DNA from 2 places in the Roseateles sp. genome. Region 2 is predicted to be linked to the other one. Evidence: riboswitches for the same ligand, from Rfam matches in the RefSeq annotation. Region 2 holds a riboswitch; the other holds the start of a gene.
The links. Region 2 has a riboswitch for S-adenosylhomocysteine ahead of metH (methionine synthase). Riboswitches for the same ligand answer to the same signal wherever they lie in the genome.
Positions count from the first base shown of each region.

Region 1 (7,482 bases), 1.3 Mb from region 2:
CAGGCCGACCTCGCGGCAGAACTCGTTCAGGACCTGGAATTGCGCCGCGTCATGCTCGAGCAGCAGGACCTTGGCTTCAAGTTGGGTGGTTTCGGTCATGGACATACCCAGGCGATGACGCCTGCCCTGTTCAACACAAGAAGAGCTCGCAGACCGGCCAGGCACACAAGAGAGGGGGCCACGACGCCCTCTCCTCAAACAGCCGGACCCCGACCAAGCGCCTCACGCAGAGCGTCAGGCGCCCATCGGCTCTGTGCTCGTCTTATCGGCCGCCATGCGCGGATCTAAAGCAAAAACCGACGCGCCAGGCGATAGGCATGCTCAAGCCATGCCCTTGAACGCCGATAGCGCAGGGACGATCACGCGACCGCGCGAAGCCTCCTCGCCCGCCCGCCGCCCCAAGCGCCCCACCGTCAACCCACAGCCCCTCAGACCCGCCCATGGCCATCACCTCGCCGAACCCACTCACCGTGCTGATCGTTGACGATCAAAGCGCCACCCGCGTCGCTGTCAGCGCCGAGCTGGACCGGGTCGGCCACCGCGTCATCGAAGCCGACAGCGGGGAATGGGCCCTGGAGCTGTTCATCCGCCACCGGCCCGACATCGTCCTGCTGGACGTGGAGATGCCGGTCCGCGACGGCTACTGGACCGCCCGTGCCATGCGCGCGGCCGAGCCTGGGGGCTGGACACCGATCCTCTTTCTTTCCCAGCGCGACGAGGATGCGGCCATCTGGCAAGGCATCGACGCCGGCGGCGACGACTACCTGATCAAGCCCCTGTCACCGATGGTCTTGCATGCCAAGCTGCGCGCCATGCAGCGCTTGCTGGGCATGCGCCAGCGACTGCTGGAGATGTCCGAGGACTTGCGCCTGGCCAACGCGCAATTGCAGGAATTGACCAGCATTGACAGCCTGACCGGCCTGATGAACCGCCGCGCACTCGACGCCAGGCTGCATGAAGAGATCGGGCGTGCCTGGCGGGACGCCACGCCGCTGACGGTCGTGCTCTGCGATGTGGACTTCTTCAAGCGCTACAACGACAAACTGGGGCATGTGGAAGGTGATGCCTGCCTGCGCCAGGTGGCTCAGCTGCTCAGCGAGGCCTGCCGCCGCCCGAGCGACTGCGTGGCCCGCTATGGCGGAGAGGAGTTCGCCTTGGTCCTGCCCAACACACCCCGGTCGGGCGCCATGACCTATGCGCGAACCCTGACCCATCTTCTGACCCACGCCCATATCGCCCACCCGGATTCGCCCGTCGCCCGCCACGTCAGCTTGTCCGGCGGCATCACGACCTGCGTTCCCGATGCATCAACCACGGCAGAGGGCCTGTTGATTCGCGCCGATGACGCGCTGTACACGGCCAAGGCACATGGCCGCAACCGCTTCTTCAGCTACGAAATGCTGCTCGACACGGTGGAGCAGAGGGAGTTGCTGCGCGCCACACCCAAGCCCTGAAACAGCTGGACAAAACCACAGCCCCTTGCCTATGCTCGGCGCCCAGGAGGGCCGCTCATGGGCGTCAACAGCAAGACCATCACCATCGAAGACCTGCGGCGCCATGCCGTGGCCCGCAGCCTGTTCAAGCCGACCAGCCTGCCGCAGGCCATCCAGCGTCTGGGCTTTGTGCAGGCGGATCCGATCCGCGCCCCGGCCCGTGCGCAAGACCTGACCCTGCGGCACCGCGTCAAGGACTACCGAGCCGGCGACCTGGAGCGGCGCTATGCCCGCCTGGCCGTGGAAGAAGACTGCCTGGTCAACTACGGCTTCCTGCCGCGCGAGCACCTCAAGCTCATGCACCCGCGCAGCGCCAAGCGCAGCTGGGACGCCAAGACACGCGCCCAGGCGGCCGAGATCCAGGCATTCGTCCAAGCCCATGGAGCCTGCCACCCGCGCGAGATCCAGGCTGAGTTTCAGCTCGGCGCCACCCGCAATGCCTGGGGCGGCAGCAGCAATGCCACCACCCATCTGCTCGACGCGATGCACTACCGAGGCTTGCTGCGCGTGCAGCAACGCGAGCAAGGGCAGCGGGTCTACAGCGCCGTGGTGCACGAGGCCGACCCGCGCTCGCCGCATGAGAAAGCACAGGCCCTGCTAGAGCTGGTGCTGGCCAAGTACGCGCCCCTGCCCTCGCGCAGCCTGGGCCAGCTCTGCAGCCTGCTGGGCTACGGCGCGCCACATCTGCGCAGTGAGCTGCGCCAGACCCTGGCCATGGCGCGCAAGACCTGGCCCCAGGCCGAGGTCGAGGGGCAGACCTGGTACTGGCCTGAGGGCGAGAACCCAAGCTCCAAACGCTGGAAACTGGACGAGGCCGCGCGCCTGCTGGCCCCCTTCGACCCCATCGTCTGGGACCGCCTGCGCTTCGAGCGCTTTTGGGGCTGGGCCTATCGCTTTGAGGCCTACACCCCAGCGCCCAAGCGCAAACTCGGCTACTACGCCCTGCCTCTGCTATGGCGCGGCGAGGTGATCGGCTGGGGTAATGTCAGCGCGACCGGGGGCCGGCTGCAGGCGCAGCTGGGCTATGTGCAAGGCTACCCTCCCCCCGACCCGGCCTTTGCCAAGGCATTGGAGCAGGAGCTGAGCAAGCTGGCCTGCTTTCTCGGCCTGGAGGAGCCAGGCTGAAGAAACCCTGGCACGGCGAATAGCCAGGGATTCCCCGCTTGTTCCGCACGCGACTTGCAGTGATGCGGCTAGAATTCAGGCGTTCCGAGGAGCGTTGCAACCTGGATCCGGCTCGCTGGATCTGGGCCAGGCTCGGAAAAATTTGCACAGCGGCCCCTCCCCTCTCGGCCCTGTCCATATGGCAACCGCGCTCACCCGCTGACGTTTTCGCGTGGGTGATCGGTTTGCAAGGTTCGGAACTCCGGGCCTGTCCTTTTGGACACCCTTCCCCCCCGGCGATGACGACAGCGGCTTCATATCTCGCATGAAGGAGCTGTCCGATGACTACCGCCATCACCACCACCCCGCTGGCCGCCGACCAATACCTGATCAAGGACTTGAGCCTGGCCGCCTGGGGCCGCAAGGAAATGAACATCGCCGAGAGCGAGATGCCCGCGCTGATGGCCATCCGCCGCGAGTACGCCGCCACGCAGCCGCTGAAGGGCGCGCGCATCACCGGCTCGCTGCACATGACCATCCAGACCGCCGTGCTGGTCGAGACCCTGCAAGCCCTGGGCGCACAAGTGCGCTGGGCGTCCTGCAATATCTTCTCGACTCAGGACCAGGCCGCCGCCGCCCTGGTCGCCAAGGGCACCCCGGTGTTCGCCTACAAGGGCGAGACGCTAGAAGACTACTGGGACTACACCCATCGCATCTTCGAGTTCGCCGGCAAGGGCGAGGCGGGCGAAGGCCCGAACATGATTCTCGATGACGGCGGCGATGCCACCCTGCTGATGCATCTGGGCCAGAAGGCCGAGAAGGACCTGAGCGTGCTGGCAAACCCGGGCAGCGAAGAAGAACGCATCCTGTTCGCGGCCATCAAGGCCAAGGTCGCCCAGGACGGCAGCTGGTACACCCGCAAGAGCGCCGAGATCATCGGCGTGACCGAGGAAACCACCACCGGCGTGCTGCGCCTGAACGAAATGGCGGCCAAGGGCAGCCTGCTGTTCCGCGCCATCAACGTCAATGACTCGGTGACCAAGAGCAAGTTCGACAACCTCTACGGCTGCCGCGAATCCCTGGTCGACGCGATCAAGCGCGCCACCGATGTGATGGTCGCCGGCAAGGTCGCCGTGGTGGCCGGCTACGGCGATGTGGGCAAGGGCTCGGCCCAGGCCTTGCGCGCTCTGTCGGCCCAAGTCTGGGTGACCGAGATCGACCCGATCTGCGCCCTGCAGGCCGCGATGGAAGGCTACCGCGTCGTGACCATGGAATACGCCGCCGACAAGGCCGACATTTTTGTCAGCGCCACCGGCAACAAGAACGTGATCCGTCGCGAGCATATGGAGGCCATGAAGGACCAGGCCATCGTCTGCAATATCGGCCACTTCGACAACGAGATCGATGTCGCCTCGCTGGAATCCTGCGAGTGGGACGAGATCAAGCCGCAGGTCGACCATGTGATCTTCCCCTCGGGTCGTCGCATCATCCTGCTGGCCAAGGGCCGTCTGGTGAACCTGGGCTGCGGCACGGGCCACCCGAGCTATGTGATGTCGTCCAGCTTCGCCAACCAGACCATCGCCCAGATCGAGCTGTTCGCCCACAAGGACGCCTACGACATCGGTAAGGTCTATGTGCTGCCCAAGCACCTGGACGAGAAGGTGGCCCGCCTGCAGCTGAGCACGCTGAATGCGCAGCTGAGCGAGTTGACGGCGGAGCAAGCGGCTTACATTGGCGTGCCCAAGACAGGTCCCTTCAAGCCCAACTCCTACCGCTATTGATCGGCAGGCTACTGCGCGGCCGCCAGACATCGTTGCGGGTCCCTCCGCAGATCCTCACGTAGCCCAGCTACGTTCCGGTCTGCGGATCCGCCCGCGCCTAGCCTGACGGCCGCTCGCTACGCCTCGCAAGACCTGAAACCAAACCCATGCGCGCTGATCAACTGTTAGTTTCCAAAGGCCTCGCACCGACTCGCTCGGCGGCGCAGCGGCTGATTTCGGCCGGTGCGGCGCAGTGGCGGGCGCCCAAGGACTGGCAGACGATCCGCAAGGCGGGTGAAGAGTTGCCGGAGCATTGCGAGCTGCGCGTCAGCGATGACGCGGAGCTGCGCTTTGTCTCGCGCGGCGGGCTCAAGCTGGAGGGTGCGCTGCAGCAGAGCGGCCTGGATGTGAGTGGTCTGACGGTGCTGGACATGGGCCAGAGCACCGGCGGCTTTACCGATTGCCTGCTGAAAGCGGGCGCGGCCAAGGTGGTCGGCGTGGACGTGGGCCACAGCCAGCTGCATGAACAGCTGCGCCAGCACCCCCAGGTGGTGGGGCTGGAGCATTTGCATGTGCGCGAGCTGGCCGGCTCGGCCCTGGCGCAGCATGCACCGGCTGGAGGTTTTGCCTTGATCGTCGGCGACCTCAGCTTTATCTCCATGCTGGGCGCCTTGCCGCATCTGGCCGCCTGGCTGGCGCCGCAGGGTCAGGTCTTGCTGCTGGTGAAACCGCAGTTCGAGCTGGGCAAGAAGGCGCTGGCCCGCGGCGGCTTGGTCAAGGACGCCAAGCAATACCCGCTGCTGGAAACCCAGGCCCGCCAGGCCGCCCGCGATCAGGGCTGGCAGGTGCGGGGCTATTTTGAAAGTGCCATCACCGGCGGTGACGGCAACAAGGAATTTTTCCTCTGGGCGCAAGCGCCCGAGGTCGCGAAAGAAACGCCATGAGTACAGCAACACCCCGCGTGCCGGTCAGCTTCGAGTTCTTCCCGCCGAACACCCCGGTGGGCACCGAGAAGCTCAAGACCGTGGTGCAAGACCTGAGCGTGCTGAATCCGCATTACTTCAGCGTCACCTATGGCGCGGGCGGCTCCACGCGCGAGAAGACCTTGAGCACGGTGATGGACATTGCAGCCGCAGGCTACGAAGCCGCGCCGCATCTGTCCTGCGTGGGCTCCACGCGCGAGAACATCGCCGAGATCCTGGCCACCTACCGCGCGCAGAACATCCGCCGCGTGGTGGCCCTGCGTGGCGATCTGCCCAGCGGCACCGCCACCGCCGGTGAATTCCGTTATGCCTCGGAGCTGGTCGCCTTCATCCGCGAGACCCAGGGCCCGGACTGGCAGATCGAAGTGGCGGCCTACCCCGAGTACCACCCGCAGCAACGTTATGCCGCCAAGGACTTGCAGCACTTTGCCGCCAAGATGCGGGCCGGGGCCAACTCGGCCATCACGCAGTTCTTCTTCAACCCGGACGCCTACTTCCACTTCGTCGACGAGGCACGCAAGCTGGGCGTCGACGCGCCCATCGTGCCGGGCATCATGCCCTTCCACAACTACGCCCGCATCGCCCAGTTCGCAGCCCGCGACGGCATCGAGATCCCGCGCTGGGTGGCACTGAAGATGGAAGGCTATATGGACGATGTGGCCAGCATCCGCGAGTTCGGCCTGGAGGTGATGACACGCGTCTGCGAGCGCCTGATTGCCGGCGGCGCACCGAGCATCCACTTCTATACGCTCAATCAATCGGCGCTGACGCTGGCGTTGTGCAAACGCCTCGGACTTGGCTGAGTTGTTTGCGGTAAATCAAGTGGCACCGGCCCTCCTCGCGAGGGCCTTTTTGCATTTGCGCCAGATCAAGGGTTAACCCCGCACACAGCGATTCAATGGCTTCCATCGGGAACAGATTTGATTGATCCCATACATAGGAAGCCAAAAAATGATCACCAAGACTTTTGCTCGCACCGCCGCTGCCGCCCTGGCCATCGCCACCCTTGCTGGCGCCTCCTTCAACGCTGCAGCCCAAGAAAGCCCCTGGCTGGTGCGCGTGCGCGCCGTGAACCTGGATTCGGCCAACAAGGACAGCACCGGCCTGGGCCTGAGCGTGAACAACAAGGTCATCCCCGAGGTGGACTTCAGCTACTTCGTGACCCCGAACTTCGCGCTGGAACTGATCCTGACCGTGCCGCAAAAGCATACGCTGAAGTCCAATGGCACGGCCATCGGCTCGCTCAAGCACCTGCCTCCGACCCTGTCGGCCCAGTACCACTTCAACCCGACCGGCGCCTTCCGCCCCTACGTCGGTGCCGGCGTCAACTACACCAACTTCTCGGCCGTGAAGTTCGACTCCGCCGTGGACGCTGCCCTGCACCCCAGCATCAAGCGCAACAGCTATGGCCTGTCCTTCCAGGTCGGCGCGGACATCGAGCTGAGCAAGAACCTGTACCTGAATGTGGATGTGAAGAAGGTCCAGATCGGCACCAAGGTCTACTCCAGCGGCACCGAAGTCGGCAAGTTCAAGGTCGACCCCACCCTGGTCGGCGTGGGTCTGGGCTTCCGCTTCTAAGTCGGAGCAAGCCAAACCCAGACAGTTTCCCGCTGTCATCACCCGTGCCATCTTCAACGGTGGCCGCGCCAGAAGTCCAGGCGCCATCCCGCTGCAGCTTGAAGAAAGCACAGCGGCATTTTTTCGTCGGCGGGAAACGGCACATCGCGGAAGTTCGGTATCCGGGTTTGCGCGCTGCGGTGGCACGGCCCGCCGCCGTGCTCATGGTGCCCGGGTCGGCTCTGCGCGCCGACTCCCCTCGCTGCTCACTGCGCGGCTCAGCGGCGCCAAACTCCCTCCGTTCGCTGCGCTCACTGTGGTCAAACAGTGGCGCCGAGTCAGAGCTTGAAGCGCGCTTGAAGCAAGCTTCGGCGCGCGCCTGAGCCGCTTCGTTGCGCTCTCGGCCGCGCACAAATCGCCCGTCGTCGGGCCGAGCCACCTCCGAATGTGGCGTGTTCCATCGCCGAGGGGCACATCGATCGCGATGCAAGCGCCCTGCAGTTCGGGTCGCCGCTGGGCGAATTGTGGAGGGCTGAGCAGCGCAGCGGCTCGGGGCGCGCGCGTAACCGCGCGCTTCAAGCGCTG
Region 1 is NZ_OZ253537.1:1,548,134-1,555,615, reverse strand. It holds gene ACQY39_RS06715 (chemotaxis protein CheX) at 1-99, opposite strand, end outside; gene ACQY39_RS06710 (GGDEF domain-containing response regulator) at 441-1,454, shown strand; gene ACQY39_RS06705 (DNA glycosylase AlkZ-like family protein) at 1,512-2,618, shown strand; S-adenosyl-L-homocysteine riboswitch at 2,699-2,818, shown strand; gene ahcY (adenosylhomocysteinase) at 2,939-4,378, shown strand; gene ACQY39_RS06695 (TlyA family RNA methyltransferase) at 4,525-5,301, shown strand; gene metF (methylenetetrahydrofolate reductase [NAD(P)H]) at 5,298-6,143, shown strand; gene ACQY39_RS06685 (OmpW/AlkL family protein) at 6,292-6,918, shown strand.
Region 1: it holds a riboswitch for S-adenosylhomocysteine, as region 2 does, so the genes downstream of both, ahcY (adenosylhomocysteinase) here and metH (methionine synthase) in region 2, are expected to answer to the same signal.

Region 2 (7,482 bases):
CCGAGGGCGCCGAGCACCGCGGCCAGGGCCTGTTCGTCGCGCGCAGCTACCTGGCCCGCATGGACGGCCGCATCGTCGCCGGCCATTTGCCTGATGGCGTGCGATTTTCGATCAGCCTGCCGCTGCGAACCGGCGCTTGAAGCGCCCGCTGCGGTCGCGGCAACAGTTCAAAGCTGGCGCTGGAACTGACCGTCACGAACTCGCAGCACCTCACCGACGCTGAACTGCGGATCGCTCTCGCGCACAAAGCTCTGCACGCGGCCATCGTCGAGCTTGACGCGCACCACCCAGACCCGGTGGGACTTCTGGCGCTTCTCGATCTCATTGCCGGCCATGCCGCCAGCCACGGCACCGCCGACGGTGGCGATCTTCTTGCCAGTACCGCCGCCGATTTGGTTGCCCAGCAGGCCGCCGATCACCGCGCCGCCGACAGCGCCCAGGCCGCTGGCCTTGCCTTCGCGGCTTTCTTCATGGACAGAGAGCACGCGAGCGCAGTCTGAACACAAAACCGGCATCTCGGCCTTGCGAGCTGCGGGCTCTCGCTCGGCCTTGCTTGGAGATGCCGCCGCTGTCGCCACAGGCGCAGGCGCAGCTTCAGCCGGCCCCTGTGAACGACCGACGGCATAGGCGCCGCCCAAAAGAACCACAGCGCCAAGGACGCTGGCCATGATTTGACTGGAAGAAAAGTGCAAAGGGGCTTTCATCAAGAGACTCCAGGCCCGCCAAAAGAAGTCAAAAACGGCGGGCAGGGTTCGAGGTTCCCACGTGCCTGTGCACTTCGCGCCTTTCTGCGCGTATCAGTTGTAAGCGGGCGTAGGCCCGCCCTGGCTGCCGCTCAGAGCAGCGGTGCCAGCGCTCGCTCGGCCGCTTCCTTGCTCAGCGCCATGCGCTGCGCCCAGTCGGACACCTGGTCTTCACCGATGCGGCCGACATTGAAGTAGGCCGCGTCCGGGTGGGCAAAGTAGAAGCCCGAGACGCTGGCCGCCGGGGTCATGGCCATGCTGTCGGTCAGGCCCATGCCGATCTCTTCCGGCGTCAGGGTCCGGAACAGCGCGCGCTTGACCAGGTGGTCCGGGCAGGCCGGGTAGCCGGGTGCCGGGCGGATGCCGCGGTAGGCTTCGGCGATCAAGGCCTCATGGCTGAGCGCCTCGTCCGCGGCATAAGCCCAGAACTCCGTGCGCACACGCTGGTGCAGGCGCTCGGCAAAAGCCTCGGCCAGACGGTCGGCCAATGCCTTGAACATGATGGCGGAGTAGTCATCATGATCGGCCAGGAACTGAGCTTCCTTCTTCTCCACGCCCAAGCCGGCGGTCACGGCGAACAAACCAATGTAATCGGGCACCACGCCCTTTGGCGCGATGAAATCGGACAGGCAGCGGTTCGGGCGCTTGACCCCGTCCACCACCGGCCGCTCGCTCTGCATGCGCAGGCCATGCCAGGTCATCAAGACCTCGCTGCGGCTCTCATCGCTGTAGATTTCGATGTCGTCGTCATTGACCTGGGCGGCCGGGTAGAGGCCGAACACACCGCTGGCCTGCAGCCAGCGGCCCTTGATCAGGCGCTCCAGCATGCGCTTGCCGTCGCTGAAGACGCGCTGCGCCTCGCTGCCGACGATCTCGTCCTTGAGGATGGCCGGGAAGGGGCCGGCCAGATCCCAGGTCTGGAAGAACGGGGCCCAGTCGATGGCTTCGGCCAGATCGGCCAGATCGTAGTTGCGGATCACGCGGCGGCCGATGAACTTGGGCACCGGCGGCTGATAACTTGCCCAATCCACGGCATGCTTGTTGGCGCGCGCCTCGGCCAGGCTGACCATGGGCGTCTGCTTTTTGTTGGCATGCAGATGGCGAACCTGCTCGTAGTCGCTGCGCAGATCGGCGATGAATTTGGCGGCGCGCTCGTCCGAAAGCAGATCGCTGCACACGCCGACGCTGCGCGAGGCATCGGGCACATAGACCACCGGGCCTTCGTAATGCGGCGAGATCTTGACGGCGGTGTGCACGCGGCTGCAGGTGGCGCCACCGATTAGCAGCGGCGTGCCGCGCGAGCGGAAATGCTCGTCGCGCTGCATCTCGGCGGCCACATGCTGCATCTCCTCCAGGCTGGGCGTGATCAGGCCGGACAGGCCGATGATGTCGGCGCCCTCTTCCTTGGCGCGCGCCAGGATGTCCTGGCAGGGCACCATCACGCCCATGTTCACGACCTCGAAGTTGTTGCACTGCAGGACCACGGTGACGATGTTCTTGCCGATGTCGTGCACATCGCCCTTGACGGTGGCGATGACGATCTTGCCCTTGGGTTTGGCCTCGCCGCCGGCGTCGATCAAGGCCTTCTTTTCGGCCTCGATATAGGGCAGCAAATGCGCCACCGCCTGCTTCATCACGCGGGCCGACTTGACCACCTGGGGCAGGAACATCTTGCCGGCGCCGAAGAGGTCGCCGACCACATTCATGCCGGCCATCAGCGGACCCTCGATCACATGCAGCGGCCGGCCGCCGCTGGCCTGGATGGCTTGCCAGGCTTCTTCGGTGTCGGCGTCGATGAAATCGGTGATGCCGTGCACCAGGGCGTGGCTGAGGCGCTGGTTCACGTCGCCAGCGCGCCAGGCCAGGCGGGCCGTGTCGTCAATGGCCATGCCCTTGGCGCGCTCGGCCACTTCGATCAGGCGCTCGCCGGAATCAGCGCGGCGGTTCAGCACCACGTCCTCGACGCGCTCGCGCAGTTCGGCATCAAGATCGTCGTAGACGCCCACCATGCCGGCGTTGACGATGCCCATGTCCATGCCCGCCTGGATGGCGTGATACAGGAAGACCGTGTGAATGGCCTCGCGCACCGGATCGTTGCCGCGGAAGCTGAAGGAGACATTAGAGACCCCGCCCGAGACCTTGGCGCCGGGCAGGTTCTGCTTGATCCAGCGCGTGGCTTCGATGAAATCGACCGCGTAGTTGTTGTGCTCTTCGATGCCGGTGGCGATGGCGAAGATGTTCGGGTCGAAGATGATGTCCTCGGGCGGGAAACCGACCTCGTTCACCAGGATCTTGTAGGCGCGCTCGCAGATCTCGATCTTGCGGGCGAAGGTGTCGGCCTGGCCCTGCTCGTCAAAGGCCATGACGACAGCCGCGGCGCCGTAGCGGCGCACCAGCTTGGCCTGGCGGCGGAACTCGGCCTCGCCTTCCTTCATCGAAATGGAGTTGACGATGCCCTTGCCCTGGATGCATTTGAGGCCGGCCTCGATCACGCTCCATTTGGAGCTGTCGATCATGATGGGCACGCGGGCGATCTCGGGCTCGCCGGCGATCAGGTTCAAAAAGCGCACCATGGCCGCCTGGCTGTCCAGCATGGCCTCGTCCATGTTCACGTCGATGACCTGCGCGCCGTTCTCGACCTGCTGGCGCGCCACGGCCAGGGCCTGCTCGAACTGGCCGTTGAGGATCATGCGCGCGAAGGCCTTGGAGCCGGTCACATTGGTGCGCTCGCCGACGTTGACGAACAGCGTGCCGGCGCCGATCTGCACGGGCTCCAGGCCCGAGAGCTTCATGGCGGGCGGAATCGATGCGGCGGGGGATGTGGTGTGGGTCATGGCGGCCTTCGACGCAAAGGCAGAGCCGCGTACTCACCGCAGCCCCGCACGTGCTCAATCAAGAAAACACAGAGGAATCGGTGAGCGTCGTTGCCGGGCGCCGGCCCTGCGGTTTCCCCGGGCTGCACCTGTCCGAGCCTGGCGGCACACTCGGCTGAATGTGTGAACCCGTCGCAACGCTCCTCGGACCGGCGCATTTTACGCACCCCTCCGCGCCCGAACTCAAGCAAAGCCGGGCAAATGCCGACAATCTCCTGTGAACCCTGAACGGCCATCTTGGACCTGATCCAACTCCCCCCCAACAGCCTGCGCGCGGGCCAAGTGCTCAGCTTCGCCCTTCGCGACGCCGGGGGCAATCTGCTCTTCGCCGCCGGCCAGCCCCTGCCCAACACACCTCAGGTGCAGGCCCTGATCGCCCGCGGTGTCTGGGTGCAGGCCCATGAAACCAAGGAGTACCAGCGCGCCCTGGCGCACAAGATGGACACCTTGATGCACCAGGGCGCGGTGCTCGCCGACATCGTCAAGGTTCAGGCCGACTTTCGCCAGGAAAAAGCGCAGAAGGTCGAGCTCGGCGAGCAGGCGGCTTGGGCCGATCTGCAGATGCACGCCCACAGCCTGCTGCGCGAGCCCAAAGCCGAGGATTTCAAGCCGCGCTTCCAGCAGCTGCACAACGACGCCCTGGCGCGCCTGAACGCCAAGCCCGATGCGGTCCTGCTGCTGCTGATCTTCGAGTCCAGCCTGAACACCCAGAGCTACAGCGACCGCCACGCCCTGCTCAGCCTGGTGCTGGCCGAGCTCTGCGCGCGCCAGCTGGGCTGGCCGGAAGACTGGCGCCTGGCGCTCACGCAAGCGGCGCTCAGCATGAACCTGAGCATCACCGCCCAGCAAGACCGACTGGCCTCACAGCAAGACGGTCCCAGCCATGCCCAGCAGCAAGCCCTTGTCTCCCATGGCGACCGCAGCGCCGAACTGCTCGGCAGCCTGGGGGTCAGGTCTGAACTCTGGCTGAAGACCGTCTGCCTGCACCACGACGCCGGGCCCGGCCCGCTGGCCGGCCGCGCCCCGGCCGAACAGCTGGCGCGCGTGCTGCGCCGCATCGACATCTTCGGTGCCCGGCTGAGCCCACGGCGCTCACGCCAGGCCATGGCCGGCGCCTCGGCCGCGCGCGCCGTCTTCCTGGACGAGTTGAAACAGCCCGACGAAGCCGGTGCGGCCTTGATCAAAACCACCGGTCTCTACCCGCCCGGCAGCTTGGTGCGCCTGGCCAATGGCGAAGTTGGCATGGTCATCAAGCGCGGCCACAGCGCCACCGAACCCCTGGTGGCCTCCCTGCTGGGCAAAAGCGGCAACCCCTTGAGCGAGCCGGTGCCACGCGACACCCGCCTGGCCAGCCAGGCCATCGCCGCCAGCCTGGCACCGCATGAGCTCAAGCTGCGTGTCAACGTCGACAAGCTGCTCAAGCTGGCCGGGGCCAGCTGAAGCCAGGCTCAGCCTTCAATCCGCCTTCAGGCGGCCTGCTCGGTCAGCTGGCTCAGGAACTTGGAGCCTGAGGGCCGTGGCTGGTAGGCCGACACACCCTTAGCAATCGCCGCGATGTGGTCGGGCGTGGTGCCGCAGCAGCCGCCGGCGATATTGAGAAAGCCGCTGCGCGCGAACTCGCTCATCAGTCGGCCGGTGACATCGGGCGTTTCGTCGAAGCCGGTATCGCTCATGGGGTTGGGCAGGCCGGCATTGGGGTAGCAACTGACCGCCACCGCGCCAGCCGCCTTGGCCAACTCTTCGATGTAAGGGCGCATCAACGTGGCGCCGAGCGCGCAGTTCAGGCCGATGGCCAAGGGCTTGGCGTGGCGGACCGAATGCCAGAAGGCGGTCACGGTCTGGCCCGAGAGGATGCGGCCTGAGGCGTCGGTCACCGTGCCCGAGATGATGATGGGCAGGCGCTCACCGGTGTCCTCCATCAGCTCATCCAGGGCGAAGATGGCCGCCTTGGCATTGAGCGTGTCGAAGATGGTCTCCACCAAGAACAGATCAACCCCGCCCTCCAGCAAACCCTTGGCCTGCTCGTAGTAGGCGGCGCGCAAGGTGTCGAAATCGACATTGCGAGCACCGGGGTCGTTGACATCGGGGCTGATGCTGGCGGTGCGGGGTGTCGGGCCGAGGGCGCCGGCAGCGAAGCGCGGCTTGTCTGGCGTGCTGTATTTGTCGCAGGCGGCACGGGCCAGGCGGGCCGCGGCCACATTCATTTCATAGGCATGCGCCTGCAGGCCGTAGTCTTCCTGCGCCACGGTGGTGGTGCCGAAGGTGTTGGTCTCGATGATGTCCGAGCCGGCGGCCAGGTATTGCTCGTGGATCTGGCTGATGACATCGGGCCGGGTCAGCACCAGCAGGTCGTTATTGCCCTTGAGATCGGTCGCGTGCTCGGCAAAGCGGGCGCCACGGAAATCGGCCTCGCTCAGCTTGTAGCGCTGGATCATGGTGCCCATGGCGCCATCGAGGATGGCAATGCGCGTTTGCATGATCTCGGCCAGGCGGCCGCCGCGGGTGTAGGTGCTGGCTGAGGTGTTCATGCCGGCATTGTAGGAAACCCGACTGTGCCAGGCTGAAGCAGGGGCGGGCCGAGCTGGGCCCCGACGCAAAAAAGGCCTGCAGCGCAGGCCTTTTCAGTCACCGGAGCGTCAGCTCACTGAGCCTGACGACGGCGACGCGCCATGCCGACCACGGCCAGGCCACCGGCCAGCATCAGCAGATAGCTGGAAGGCTCGGGCACGGCAGCAGCGATGGTGCCGTTGACGCCGAAGGGCAGTTCGACGCTCAAGCCGGAGCCGGCCTCGGTGAGGGCCTCGAAGGGAGCGCCAGACAAGGCTTGGGCTGCATTGCCCTCACGCGCGTCCGAGGTCGGCGGCTGCCACGGGCCAGATGCCAGCGAACCGGCCAGGCTCCAGCGCAGCCAGTAGGTTCCTGCGTCCAGGCTGAAATCGGCCACATCGGCTTGCGCCTTGTAGATGCCGCGCTGTGTGTTGGTCAAGGTGGTTTCGGTGACGCGGTAGCCCTGGCGGCCGCCGTTGGTCAAGGCCGTGGTACCCGAGGCCACCACGGTGCCGCTGTTCACATCGCCCGAGACAATGCTCCACGTGGCATTGGTGAAGGTGAAGCCGGTCGAACCGGTCTGGTAGCCAAAGAAGTCCAGGCTTTGAACATTCCAGACGCTGCCGGCGGCGACAGTGAAATCGTCGGCCACGGAAATGCCCGCGGCAGTGTTCATGCCAAAGCCGAAGGTCGAGGCCGGCGAAGTCAGCACCGACAGACCGTTGCCACCGACCACCGGGCCGTTGCTGTAGATCACGTCAGCGTGCGCGGCGCCGGCGGCGGCCAACAAGCTCAAGAGCATCAGTTTCTTCATATCCACTCCGTCATTGAATTGCGTTACCCGCAGCCCAGGGAGTCCAAGCCCCAGAACTGCATCCCTCGTTTGGCGCACAACTCCCGTCCGCCATCGAGCACACAAGTTAACAGCGACACAAATACTTCACATCCAAGGAACTACGCTCAGGTAATCCACAGCTTGACAAGCAAAACGGCCTGCTACAAGCAGGCCGTTGGCACGAGGATCTCGTCTCTGGGATTCAGCAGCTTCAGCGGCTGCCGGCGGGCCGGCCCTTGCCCGGGCCGCCGGGTCCGCGCGCACCGCGGGGGCCCGCGCCATCGCGACGGCCGGCAGGGCGGGCTTCGCCGCGACCCTCTCCGCCAGCGTGGCCACGCGGGCCGCGCGGCGCTTGGCGCGGGTCCCGCATTTCACGGGTTTCGCGCACCGGCTCTTCGGCGCGCTCCGCGCGTGCGATGTCCAGCAGCCCCGGCAACTCCTCGGCCGACACACCCTTGAGCACGCAGAAATTCGGCAGTGTCAG
Region 2 is NZ_OZ253537.1:277,388-284,869, forward strand. It holds gene ACQY39_RS01225 (ATP-binding protein) at 1-140, shown strand, start outside; gene ACQY39_RS01230 (glycine zipper 2TM domain-containing protein) at 168-485, opposite strand; gene metH (methionine synthase) at 836-3,577, opposite strand; S-adenosyl-L-homocysteine riboswitch at 3,653-3,768, opposite strand; gene ACQY39_RS01240 (hypothetical protein) at 3,854-5,056, shown strand; gene ACQY39_RS01245 (homocysteine S-methyltransferase family protein) at 5,083-6,144, opposite strand; gene ACQY39_RS01250 (PEP-CTERM sorting domain-containing protein) at 6,258-6,977, opposite strand; gene ACQY39_RS01255 (ProQ/FINO family protein) at 7,210-7,482, opposite strand, start outside.